3 regions of the Streptomyces sp. NPDC006516 genome follow, and region 2 is predicted to be linked to each of the others. Evidence: riboswitches for the same ligand, from Rfam matches in the RefSeq annotation. Region 2 holds a riboswitch; each other region holds the start of a gene.

Evidence for each region. A riboswitch is a leader RNA that binds a small molecule or an ion and turns the genes downstream of it on or off. The one in region 2 is predicted to bind thiamine pyrophosphate.
Region 1: linked by a shared signal. The riboswitch ahead of thiO (glycine oxidase ThiO) and the one ahead of ABZY45_RS33080 (thiamine ABC transporter substrate-binding protein) in region 2 are both predicted to bind thiamine pyrophosphate.
Region 3: linked by a shared signal. The riboswitch ahead of thiC (phosphomethylpyrimidine synthase ThiC) and the one ahead of ABZY45_RS33080 (thiamine ABC transporter substrate-binding protein) in region 2 are both predicted to bind thiamine pyrophosphate.

Annotation. Positions count from the first base shown of each region.
Region 1 covers NZ_JBEXPD010000001.1:975,010-978,679, forward strand. The annotation lists gene ABZY45_RS04305 (thiazole synthase) at 1-590, opposite strand, end outside; gene thiS (sulfur carrier protein ThiS) at 593-859, opposite strand; gene thiO (glycine oxidase ThiO) at 856-2,052, opposite strand; TPP riboswitch at 2,050-2,162, opposite strand; gene ABZY45_RS04320 (hypothetical protein) at 2,214-2,555, shown strand; gene ABZY45_RS04325 (FAD-dependent oxidoreductase) at 2,584-3,670, shown strand, end outside.
Region 2 covers NZ_JBEXPD010000020.1:40,491-44,160, reverse strand. The annotation lists gene ABZY45_RS33090 (DUF6233 domain-containing protein) at 1-136, opposite strand, end outside; gene rlmN (23S rRNA (adenine(2503)-C(2))-methyltransferase RlmN) at 374-1,480, shown strand; TPP riboswitch at 1,600-1,715, shown strand; gene ABZY45_RS33080 (thiamine ABC transporter substrate-binding protein) at 1,787-2,881, shown strand; gene ABZY45_RS33075 (iron ABC transporter permease) at 2,926-3,670, shown strand, end outside.
Region 3 covers NZ_JBEXPD010000007.1:220,559-224,228, forward strand. The annotation lists gene ABZY45_RS20975 (hypothetical protein) at 1-7, shown strand, start outside; gene thiC (phosphomethylpyrimidine synthase ThiC) at 126-1,919, opposite strand; TPP riboswitch at 1,912-2,045, opposite strand; gene ABZY45_RS20985 (YibE/F family protein) at 2,118-3,473, shown strand; gene ABZY45_RS20990 (SsgA family sporulation/cell division regulator) at 3,537-3,670, opposite strand, start outside.

The DNA of each region.
Region 1 (3,670 bases), on a different contig from region 2:
ATCGCCAGGGCCGCGTCCGACGCGGTGCCCGCCCCGGCGTCCAGGATCACCGGGACCTCGGCCTGTTCGACGATCAGCTGGAAGTTGTGCGGATTGCGGATGCCGAGGCCCGAGCCGATGGGGGAGCCGAGCGGCATGATCGCCGCGCACCCCACGTCCTGGAGTCTGCGGGCCAGGACGGGGTCGTCGTTGGTGTACGGCAGGACGGTGAAGCCGTCGTCGGCCAGTGTCTCCGCAGCGTCCAGCAGCTCGATCGGATCGGGCAGCAGGGTCCGCTCGTCGGCGACCACCTCGAGCTTGATCCAGTCGGTGCCGAGCGCCTCCCTGGCCAGCCGGGCGGTGAGTACCGCTTCCCCCGCGGTGAAGCAGCCCGCGGTGTTGGGCAGGACCCGGATGGAGAGGCGCTCCAGCACGGAGAGGACGGACCCCTGCACGGTGGGGTCGAGCCGGCGCATGGCGACGGTCGTCAGCTCGGTGCCGGAGGCGATCAGGGAGCGCTCCAGCACGTCGAGGCTCGGCGCCCCGCCCGTTCCCATGATGAGCCGCGACGTGAACGTGGTGGAGCCGAGAGCGAGGAGATCGCCGGACATGGTCAGCCTCCCTGGACCGCGGTGAGCACCTCGACGCGGTCGCCCTCCGCGAGCGCGGTGGCGGCCCACGCGCCGCGCGGGACGACCGCCTCGTTGACCGCGGCGGCGACACCGGAGTGAGCCGAGGTCAGCGTCGCGACCAGGGCGTCCAGCGCGGTGCCCGCGGGGACGGTGCGGGGTTCCCCGTTGACGGAGATCGAGACCGGGACGGTGACGGGTGCGACGGCCGGGACGGCTGTGGCGCTGGGATCGTGCGAGGGCTGTGTCATGCGGGCTGCTCCTGCGGCGCGAGGGCTTCGGGGGATGCGGTCAGGGGGGAACGGCCGAAACGGTGCGGGGCGAAGGGGCGGCCCACCTCGGGCAGCTCGCCCGTGGTCAGCACATGGGCCATCACGTCGCCGGTCACGGGCGTCAGCAGCACCCCGTTGCGGTGGTGCCCGGTGGCGAGATGCAGTCCGGGCATCACGGTGGGGCCCAGCAGCGGCGCGTTGTCGGGCGAGCAGGGCCGCAGCCCGGCCCGCGTCTCCTTCAGCGGGAGTTCGGTGATGCCGGGCACCAGCTCATGGGCGTCACGCAGCAGCTCGTAGACACCTCCCGCGGTCACGGTGGTGTCCCAGCCCATCTCCTCGGTGGTGGCGCCGATCACCAGTTCACCGTCGGCACGCGGCACGAGGTAGACCTGGCTGCCGCGGACGACGGCCCGGACCGTCCTGCTGAGGAAGGGGGCGTACGCCGGAGGCACGGTCAGCCGGAGCACCTGCCCCTTGACCGGACGCACCGGCGGCACGACCGGATCGGGCAGTCCGGCGAGCCGGCCGCTGAGGCTCCCGCCGGCGAGCACGACCTGGCCGGCGGCCAGCTCCGTACCGTCCGCGAGGACCGCGCCGGTCGCACGGCCCCCCGTGGAGGAGAGGCGCTGCGCCCAGGCCCGGTGGAAGATCACCCCGGCCCTCTCGCAGGCCGTGACCAGGGCCGAGGCGAGTCTCCTCGGGTCCACCTGATGGTCGCCGTCGACCCGCAGCCCGCCGCGCACACCGGGCGCGAGCATCGGCTCCATACGCCGGCACTCGCGGCCGCTGAGCCACTCCGACTCCAGCCCCGAACGTTCCTGCAGGGCGTGCAGCTCCCGAAGATGGGCCCGGTCGTCGGAGTCCAGGGCCACCGCCAGCGTGCCGCAGGCGCGGAAGCCGGTCTGCTGCCCGCTCGCCTCCTCCAGCTCGGCCACGAACGCCGGATAGCGCGCCGCTGAGGCAAGACTCAGACCGAGCAGCATCTGCTCGCCGTAGTGGAGTTCGGTGACGGCGGCGAGCATCCCGGCGGCGACCTGCGCGGCGCCGCCGCCGGGTTCCGGGTCGGCCAGCGCGGTGCGCAGACCGCGCTGGGCCGACCGCCACGCGGTCACCAGGCCGATGATGCCGCCGCCGATGACCAGGACGTCGGAACGTCGTGCGGAGATGTGCATGGGCGTCCAGCCCCTCCCTTCGCCGGCATGACCCGGATCAGGTTCGTACGGTCGGAGGCCGGCCAGCCTCCCTCTCAGCCCGGTGCGTCCGGACTCCCGCGAGTGCCTTACGGTGGCCAGCCTAGACCCCACCGCCCGAAGCCAGTAAGGGAGCAGTACCCGTGGCCCGTTCACTCGACGGACTCGTCCTCTCGCCCGTCGCCGACCAGGCCCCGGGGCAGGTCGGCACCCGGACCCGCTTCACCTATCACGAGCGGGACGGCCGTATATGGGCCGAGTACGCGGGCGGTGACGTCGTCCGCGGACACCTCGTCGGCACCCGGCACGCCGACGTACTGGACTTCCGCTACGTCCAGTTGAAGCAGGACGGCACGACGTCCTGCGGGCACTGCGTCTCGACGGTCACGGACCTGCCCGACGGCCGGGTGCGCCTCGACGAGACGTGGGAGTGGGAGTCCCAGGAGGGCCGCGGGACGAGCGTGGTCGAGGAGCTCGCGAGCTGACGTCGTGTCAGGTGGCTAGGGTGGACGGGTGAGCGAGCAGACACAGGACCCGGCGGCGGGAGCCCCGCCACGCGACGTCGTGATCGTCGGCGCGGGCATGGCCGGCGTGCAGACGGCGGTGGCCCTGCGCGAACAGGGCTTCACCGGCGCCGTCACCCTCATCGGGGCCGAACCGCACCAGCCCTACGACCGGCCGCCCCTGTCCAAGGCGGTGCTGCTCGGCAAGGCCGAGGACTCCGCCTTCGACATCGACTTCGAGGCCCTCGACATCACCCTGCGCCTGGGGCTCGACGTGACCGGCCTGCGCGCGGCCGACCACGAGCTGGACACCCCCGAGGGCCCTGTCGCCTACGGCGCCCTCGTCCTCGCCACCGGGGCGGAACCCGTGGTACTGCCCGGCTCCGAAGGTGTGCCCGGCGTGCATCTCCTGCGCACCCTCGACGACGCCGCCCGGCTGCGGCCCGTCCTGGAGCGGCAGCACGACGTGGTGATCGTCGGAGCGGGCTGGATCGGTGCCGAGTTCGCCACCGCGGCGCGCGCGGCCGGCTGTGCGGTGACCGTCGTCGAGGCCGCCGACCGGCCCCTCGCCGGCTCCATGCCCGCCGAGGTCGCCGCCCCGATGGCCGCCTGGTACGCCGAGAGCGGAGCCGAACTCCTCACCGGGGCACGGGTCGCACGCGTGGAGCCGGGGGCCGTCCACCTCACGGACGGCCGGACCGTGCCCGCGGGGGCGGTCGTCGTCGGCATCGGCGCGCGGCCCGCCACGCGCTGGCTGACGGACTCCGGCATCGCCCTCGGGCCGGACGGCTCGGTCACCGCGGACAGCTCGCTGCGCACCTCGCTGCCCGACGTCCACGCGGTGGGCGACTGCGCATCGTTCCCTTCCGCCCGTTACGGGACCCGGCTGCTCGTGCACCACTGGGACAACGCGCTCCAGGGCCCCCGGGCGGTCGCCGCCGCCCTCGCCGACGGGGTGGCCAGGACGTACGACCCGGTGCCCTACTTCTGGTCCGAGCAGTTCGGCCGCTTCGTGCAGTACGCCGGGCACCACGCCGACGCCGACACCCTGCTGTGGCGGGGCGACCCCGCGGACCCGTCCTGGACGGTCTGCTGGC
Region 2 (3,670 bases):
CGGTGCGCGCGGCCCGGGCCGCCGCGGCCTCACGCCTTTCCAGGTCGGCGATGGTCCGATCGGTTCGGCCGAGTTGATACGCCTGCCACTCGCGTACGATCCGCAGGCGATCCAGACGGGAAAGGTTTTCGGACACGTATTCGATTCTAAGGCGCAGTGGGTCTGCGAGAGGTCTGTGGGTCCGCGCGCGCACCTCCTGCCCGCCGTGCGATCGGTCACGGCCCGAGCGCCGCCCCGGGGCGTATCGGGGCCGTCGAAGGGGCGCCGACGTCGCGTGACGGCCGCCGACGGCGACCGGTACGCCGATCCCCGCCCCCTTCCGAGCAGGCGAAGGTTTCTGCGACCTCGGCGTGTCTGTAACACTGGATGAACCATGCCTAAGCCCGGAGAACTCACTTTCGTCGCGCCCCGCGGAGCCAAGAAGCCCCCGCGGCACCTCGCCGACCTCACGCCCGACGAGCGCAAGGAGGCAGTCGCCGCGACCGGCGAGAAGCCCTTCCGCGCCAAGCAGTTGTCGCAGCACTACTTCACGCGGTACGCCCATGACCCGGCCGAGTGGACCAACATCCCCGCCGCGTCCCGGGACAAGCTCGCCGAGGCGATGTTCCCCGACCTGATGTCGGTCGTGCGCCACATCAGCTGCGACGACGACACCACCCGTAAGACGCTCTGGAAGCTGCACGACGGCACGCTCGTCGAGTCCGTGCTCATGCGCTATCCGGACCGGGTGACCATGTGCATCTCGTCCCAGGCGGGCTGCGGCATGAACTGCCCGTTCTGCGCGACGGGGCAGGCGGGTCTCGACCGCAACCTGTCGACCGCCGAGATCGTGCACCAGATCGTGGACGGCATGCGGGCGCTGCGTGACGGGGAGGTCCCGGGCGGGCCCGCCCGGCTGTCCAACATCGTCTTCATGGGCATGGGCGAGCCGCTGGCCAACTACAAGCGCGTCGTCGGGGCGATCCGCCGGCTGACGGATCCGGAGCCCGACGGGCTGGGACTCTCGCAGCGCGGGATCACCGTCTCCACCGTGGGCCTCGTGCCGGCCATGCTCCGCTTCGCCGACGAGGGCTTCAAGTGCCGCCTCGCGGTCTCGCTGCACGCCCCGGACGACGAGCTGCGCGACACCCTCGTCCCCGTCAACACCCGCTGGAAGGTCCGGGAGGTCCTGCACGCGGCGTGGGAGTACGCGGAGAAGTCGGGCCGCCGCATCTCCATCGAGTACGCGCTGATCCGGGACATCAACGACCAGGCGTGGCGGGGCGACCTGCTGGGCCGGCTGCTCAAGGGCAAGCGGGTGCACGTCAACCTGATCCCGCTGAACCCGACTCCGGGGTCCAAGTGGACCGCCTCGCGCCCCGAGGACGAGAAGGCGTTCGTCGAGGCCATCGCGCGCCACGGTGTGCCCGTCACCGTCCGGGACACCCGCGGCCAGGAGATCGACGGCGCCTGCGGCCAGCTGGCGGCCTCGGAGCGCTGAGGACGGACCGGACGGGCCGCCCGATGGCCGCTCGGCGCGCGGTCCCTCCGGCCGGGCACCGGTCGGGCGGCCGGTACGGCAAGATCCGGCCGGTGTAGCCTGGTCCGGAAATCAACTTCATATTCCGACAGGGGAGCGCCACAGCGCTGAGAGTGCGGCACCGGAACAGGTAGGCCGCAGACCCTCTGAACCTCGCCCGGGTCATTCCGGGTAGGAAGTTCGGACCTTACTCAAGCTGTTGCGCCCTGCCCGCTCGCCGAGCGGGCGGGGCCGCGTCTCTTCCTGGTCACTTCCAGGAGGAATCACATGAACACCACCACGAGGTACGCCGCGACGGCGCTCGCCGCCGCGCTCGGCGTCTCCGTGCTCGCGGGCTGCGGCGGCGACGACGAGTCCGGCGCCACCGGGTCGTCGAAGGGCTCCAAGACCGTCACCCTGGTCAGCCACGACTCGTTCAACGCCTCGGACGCCGTCCTGAAGGCGTTCACGAAGGAGACCGGCTACACGGTCAAGGTGCTCAAGAGCGGTGACGCCGGAGCCGCGCTCAACCAGGAGATCCTGACCAAGGGATCCCCCCGGGGCGACGTGTTCTTCGGCGCCGACAACACGCTGCTCTCCCGCGCCCTGGACAACGGCCTGTTCACGCCGTACGAGGCGAAGGGCCTCGAACGTGTCGCGTCCGCCACCCAGCTGGACGCGAAGGAGCACCGGGTGACGCCCGTGGACACCGGCGACATCTGCGTGAACTACGACAAGAAGTACTTCGCCGACAAGAAGCTCGACCCGCCGAACTCCTTCGACGACCTCCTGAAGCCTGCGTACAAGAACCTCCTCGTCACCGAGAACGCCGCGACCTCCTCACCGGGCCTCGGCTTCCTGCTCGGCACGGTGGGCACCTACGGCGAGACCGGCTACCAGGACTACTGGAAGAAGCTGAAGAGCAACGGCGTCAAGGTCGTCGACGGCTGGGAGCAGGCGTACAACGAGGAGTTCTCCGGTTCGGCCGGCGGCAAGAAGGCCAAGGCCGACCGGCCCCTCGTCGTGTCGTACGCCTCCAGCCCGCCGGTCGAGGTGCTGTACGCCGAGCCGCAGCCCACCGAGGCCCCGACCGGTGTCGCCACCGGCACCTGCTTCCGCCAGATCGAGTTCGCCGGACTGCTGGACGGCGCGAAGAACGAGGCCGGCGGCAAGGCGCTGCTGGACTTCCTGATCAGCAAGCGGTTCCAGGAGGACATGCCCCTCAACATGTTCGTGAACCCGGTGGTGAAGGACGCGAAGCTGCCGGAGCTCTTCACGAAGTTCGGTGCGACCGTCGAGCAGCCCGCGACCGTGGCACCGGAGAAGATCGCCAAGAACCGTGAGCAGTGGGTCCAGTCGTGGTCCTCGCTCGTCGTGAAGTAGTCGCGCGGCCCTCCAGGAGGGGGAACGCGGTGCGGCTCGGGCTGATGGCCCTGCCCGTCGCGTTCTTCGCGCTGTTCTTCGCCTACCCGGTCGTCGCGATCGTCGGCCGGGGGCTGAGGGCGGACGGCGTCTGGCAGTTCGGCCGGATCGGTACGGTGCTGAGCCGGCCGGACATCCTGGACGTCCTCTGGTTCACCACCTGGCAGGCGCTCGCCTCGACCGCGCTCACCCTGCTGATCGCGCTGCCGGGCGCCTACGTCTTCGCCCGGCTCGACTTCCCCGGCAAACAGCTGCTGCGCGCCGTGGTGACCGTGCCGTTCGTGCTGCCGACCGTCGTCGTCGGTACGGCGTTCCTGGCCCTGCTGGGGCGCGGCGGATTCCTCGACGAGCTCTGGGGCGTCCGGCTCGACACGACGGTGTGGGCGATCCTGCTCGCCCACGTGTTCTTCAACTACGCCGTCGTCGTCCGCACCGTCGGCGGCCTGTGGTCGCAGCTCGACCCCCGCCAGGAGGAGGCGGCCCGGGTGCTCGGCGCCGGACGGTTCGCCGCCTGGCGGCGGGTGACGCTGCCCGCGCTGGCCCCCGCCGTGGCCGGTGCCGCGGTGATGGTCTTCCTGTTCACCTTCACCTCCTTCGGAGTCGTCCAGATCCTCGGCGGCCCGGCGTACTCCACGCTGGAGGTGGAGATCTACCGCCAGACCGCGCAGCTGCTCGATCTGCCGACCGCCGCCGTGCTGACGCTGGTGCAGTTCGCGGCGGTCGCCGGCATCCTCGCCGTGCACGCCTGGA
Region 3 (3,670 bases), on a different contig from region 2:
GGAGTGACCGCCACGGCCCGTGAGCGCGCGTGGGAGTTCGCGCAGTTCACCGGCAGCGGCAGGCACTCCGGCCATGCCCCCCCCCCGTCACGCCCCCGGTCACACCGGGGGACACCGGCCCTGCCTCAGTCCGCGATCGGCAGGTAGACCCTGTTACCGGCTGCCGCGAACTCCCTGGACTTCTCGGCCATCCCCGCCTCGATGTCCGCCTGTTCGTCCCCGTGCTCCCGCCGGATGTCGTGGGAGATCTTCATCGAGCAGAACTTCGGGCCGCACATCGAGCAGAAGTGCGCCGTCTTCGCCGGCTCTGCCGGCAGCGTCTCGTCGTGGAACTCCCTTGCCGTGTCCGGGTCGAGCGCCAGGTTGAACTGGTCCTCCCAGCGGAATTCGAAGCGGGCGTCCGACAGCGCGTCGTCCCACTCCTGCGCCCCGGGGTGCCCCTTGGCGAGGTCAGCCGCATGGGCCGCGATCTTGTACGTGATGACGCCGGTCTTGACGTCGTCGCGGTTGGGCAGACCCAGGTGTTCCTTGGGGGTGACGTAACAGAGCATCGCGGTCCCCCACCACGCGATCATCGCCGCGCCGATGCCCGAGGTGATGTGGTCGTACGCGGGAGCGACGTCGGTGGTCAGGGGGCCCAGCGTGTAGAACGGGGCCTCCTCACAGATCTCCTGCTGGAGATCGATGTTCTCCTTGATCTTGTGCATCGGGACATGGCCCGGGCCCTCGATCATCGTCTGGACACCGAACCGCTTGGCGACCGTGTTGAGCTCGCCGAGCGTACGGAGCTCGGCGAACTGCGCCTCGTCGTTGGCGTCGGCGATGGAGCCCGGACGCAGCCCGTCGCCCAGCGAATACGTCACGTCGTAGGCGGCGAGGATCTCGCAGAGCTCCTCGAAATGCTCGTAGAGGAAGGACTCCTTGTGGTGCGCCAGGCACCACGCCGCCATGATCGATCCCCCGCGGGAGACGATTCCGGTCTTGCGGCGGGCCGTCAGCGGGACGTACGGCAGGCGGACCCCGGCGTGCACCGTCATGTAGTCGACGCCCTGCTCCGCCTGCTCGATCACCGTGTCCTTGTAGATCTCCCAGGTCAGCTCCTCGGCGCGGCCGTCGACCTTCTCCAGTGCCTGGTAGAGGGGCACGGTGCCGATGGGCACCGGGGAGTTGCGCAGGACCCACTCGCGGGTGGTGTGGATGTTGCGGCCGGTGGAGAGGTCCATGACCGTGTCGGCGCCCCACCGGGTGGCCCAGGTCATCTTGTCCACCTCCTCCTCGATGGAGGAGGTGACCGCGGAGTTGCCGATGTTGGCGTTGACCTTCACCAGGAAACGCTTGCCGATGATCATCGGCTCGATCTCCGGGTGGTTGACGTTCGCCGGCAGTACCGCCCGGCCCGCCGCGATCTCCTCGCGCACCACCTCGGGTGCGACGCTCTCCCGGATCGCCACGTACTCCATCTCCGGAGTGATCTCGCCGCGCCGGGCATAGGCGAGCTGGGTCACCGGGCGGCCGTCCCTGCTGCGCCGGGGCTGGCGCGGGCGGCCGGGGAAGACCGCGTCGAGGTTGCGCAGCCCGCCACGGGGCGACGTGTGCTTGAGACCGTCGTCCTCGGGGCGCGCGGGGCGGCCCGCGTACTCCTCGGTGTCCCCTCGGGCGATGATCCAGCTCTCCCGGAGGGGCGCGAGGCCGCGGCGTACGTCGGTGTCGGTGGCGGGATCGGTGTACGGCCCCGACGTGTCGTACAGCGTCACGTCCTTGCCGTTGGTGAGGTGCACCTGACGGACCGGCACCCGGAGGTCCGGGCGTGAGCCCTGGACGTATCCCTTGTGCCAGCCGATGGACTTCCCGGCCTCGTCGTCCTGCGCATTCTGCGCAATCCGCCCCGAGGCAGGCGTGCGTGCGTCCGCTGTGGTCATGAGACCTACTCCCTACGCCGGCATTACCCGGTAACAGGTTCGGCGGTCGGCGCAGCGTGTTCCGTACGGATGTACGGAGGTCAGCGCCCTCTCAGCCCGGTGCTCCGAGCTCCCGCGTGTACAAAATGTGCCTCAACGCTAACCTCCCGTCTGGCGTGCTGGCCAGAGGGCCTCCCTGGTTCTTGGGATGATCGCCCCGTGACGTCTCCCGGAAGCGCCCCCGAACCCCACGGCCCCGCAACAGGCAGTACGCAGAGTCATGTGCACGCCCACAGCCACACCCATGGCCCCGCCGCGCCCGTGTCCAAGCATCTGCGCAAGGTCATCGCGGCCGTGGTCATCCCCTTCGCCACGGCAGTACTGGTGGGTCTCGTGGCGTTCTGGCCCGGCGGCGCCCCCGCCCACGAGCGCACGGGGGTCGGCTTCGACCGGCAGACCCAGGAAGGCCGGGTGACGAAGGTCGTGTCGGTCGACTGCGCGGACGTCAACGCGTCGCAGGTCCCGCCGACCGGCGACACGTCTACCGCCTCGGGGCAGGAGGCCGTCAACGCGCAGTCGGGCCAGTGCAAGAAAGCGACGGTGGAGGTGACCACCGGCAAGGACAAGGGCCGTACGTTCGTCGAGGTCGTCCAGCCCGACGCCCCCCGGCAACTCCGCGAGGGTCAGGGCGTGGTGGTGGCGTACGCGCCCGACGCACCCCGTGACCTGCAGTATTCGGTGACGGACGTGGACCGCGCGCTGCCGATGGCCATCCTGGCCGGGATCTTCGCCCTCGCGGTCGTCGTGGTCGGGAGGATGCGCGGGCTCATGGCCCTGATCGCGCTCGCCGTCTCCTTCGGGGTACTGACCCTGTTCATCCTGCCGGCCATCCTGCAGGGCTCGAATCCGCTCGTCGTCGCGGTGATCGGGGCGAGCGCCATCATGCTGATCGCCCTCTACACCTGCCACGGTCTGACGGCCCGCACATCCGTGGCCGTCATCGGCACCCTCATCTCACTGCTGCTGATCGGGCTGCTGGGCTCCCTGTTCATCGACTGGGCCAGTCTGTCCGGCAACACGGACGACAACACCGGTCTCATCCACGGGCTCTACCCGGACATCGACATGAGCGGCCTGCTCCTGGCCGGTGTGATCATCGGTTCGCTGGGCGTGCTCGACGATGTGACCGTCACCCAGACGTCGGCGGTCTGGGAACTGCACCAGGCCGATCCGACGATGGGCGTGCGACGGCTCTACCGGGCGGGCATCAGGATCGGGCGCGACCACATCGCCTCGGTCGTCAACACCCTCGTCCTGGCCTACGCGGGCGCCGCCCTTCCCCTGCTGCTGCTCTTCTCCATCGCCCAGAGCAGCGTGGGGACCGTCGCCAACAGTGAACTGGTCGCGGAGGAGATCGTCCGGACACTGGTCGGATCGATCGGGCTGGTCGCCTCGGTGCCGGTGACGACGGTGCTCGCGGCCCTGGTGGTCTCCGCGGACCGCACGGGGCTCGGCGCGGAAGCCGGAGCTCCTGCACCCGCACGGACCGGGAGGGGCCGACGCCGCAAGGCGTGAGCCGCGAGGCCGGAGACATGGAGCCGGGCCTCCGGTGTTCGATGTTCAGTCGGACCTTCGTGTTCAGCCGGCGTTCTGTTCCTTGGCGAGGATGCGCCCCAGAGCCTCTTCGAGATTGCCGTCGAAGTCACCCAGCGTGTGCTCCTGACCCAGTGGCACCAGTTTGTCCGTCCGGTCGAGAAAAGCCACAAGAGGTG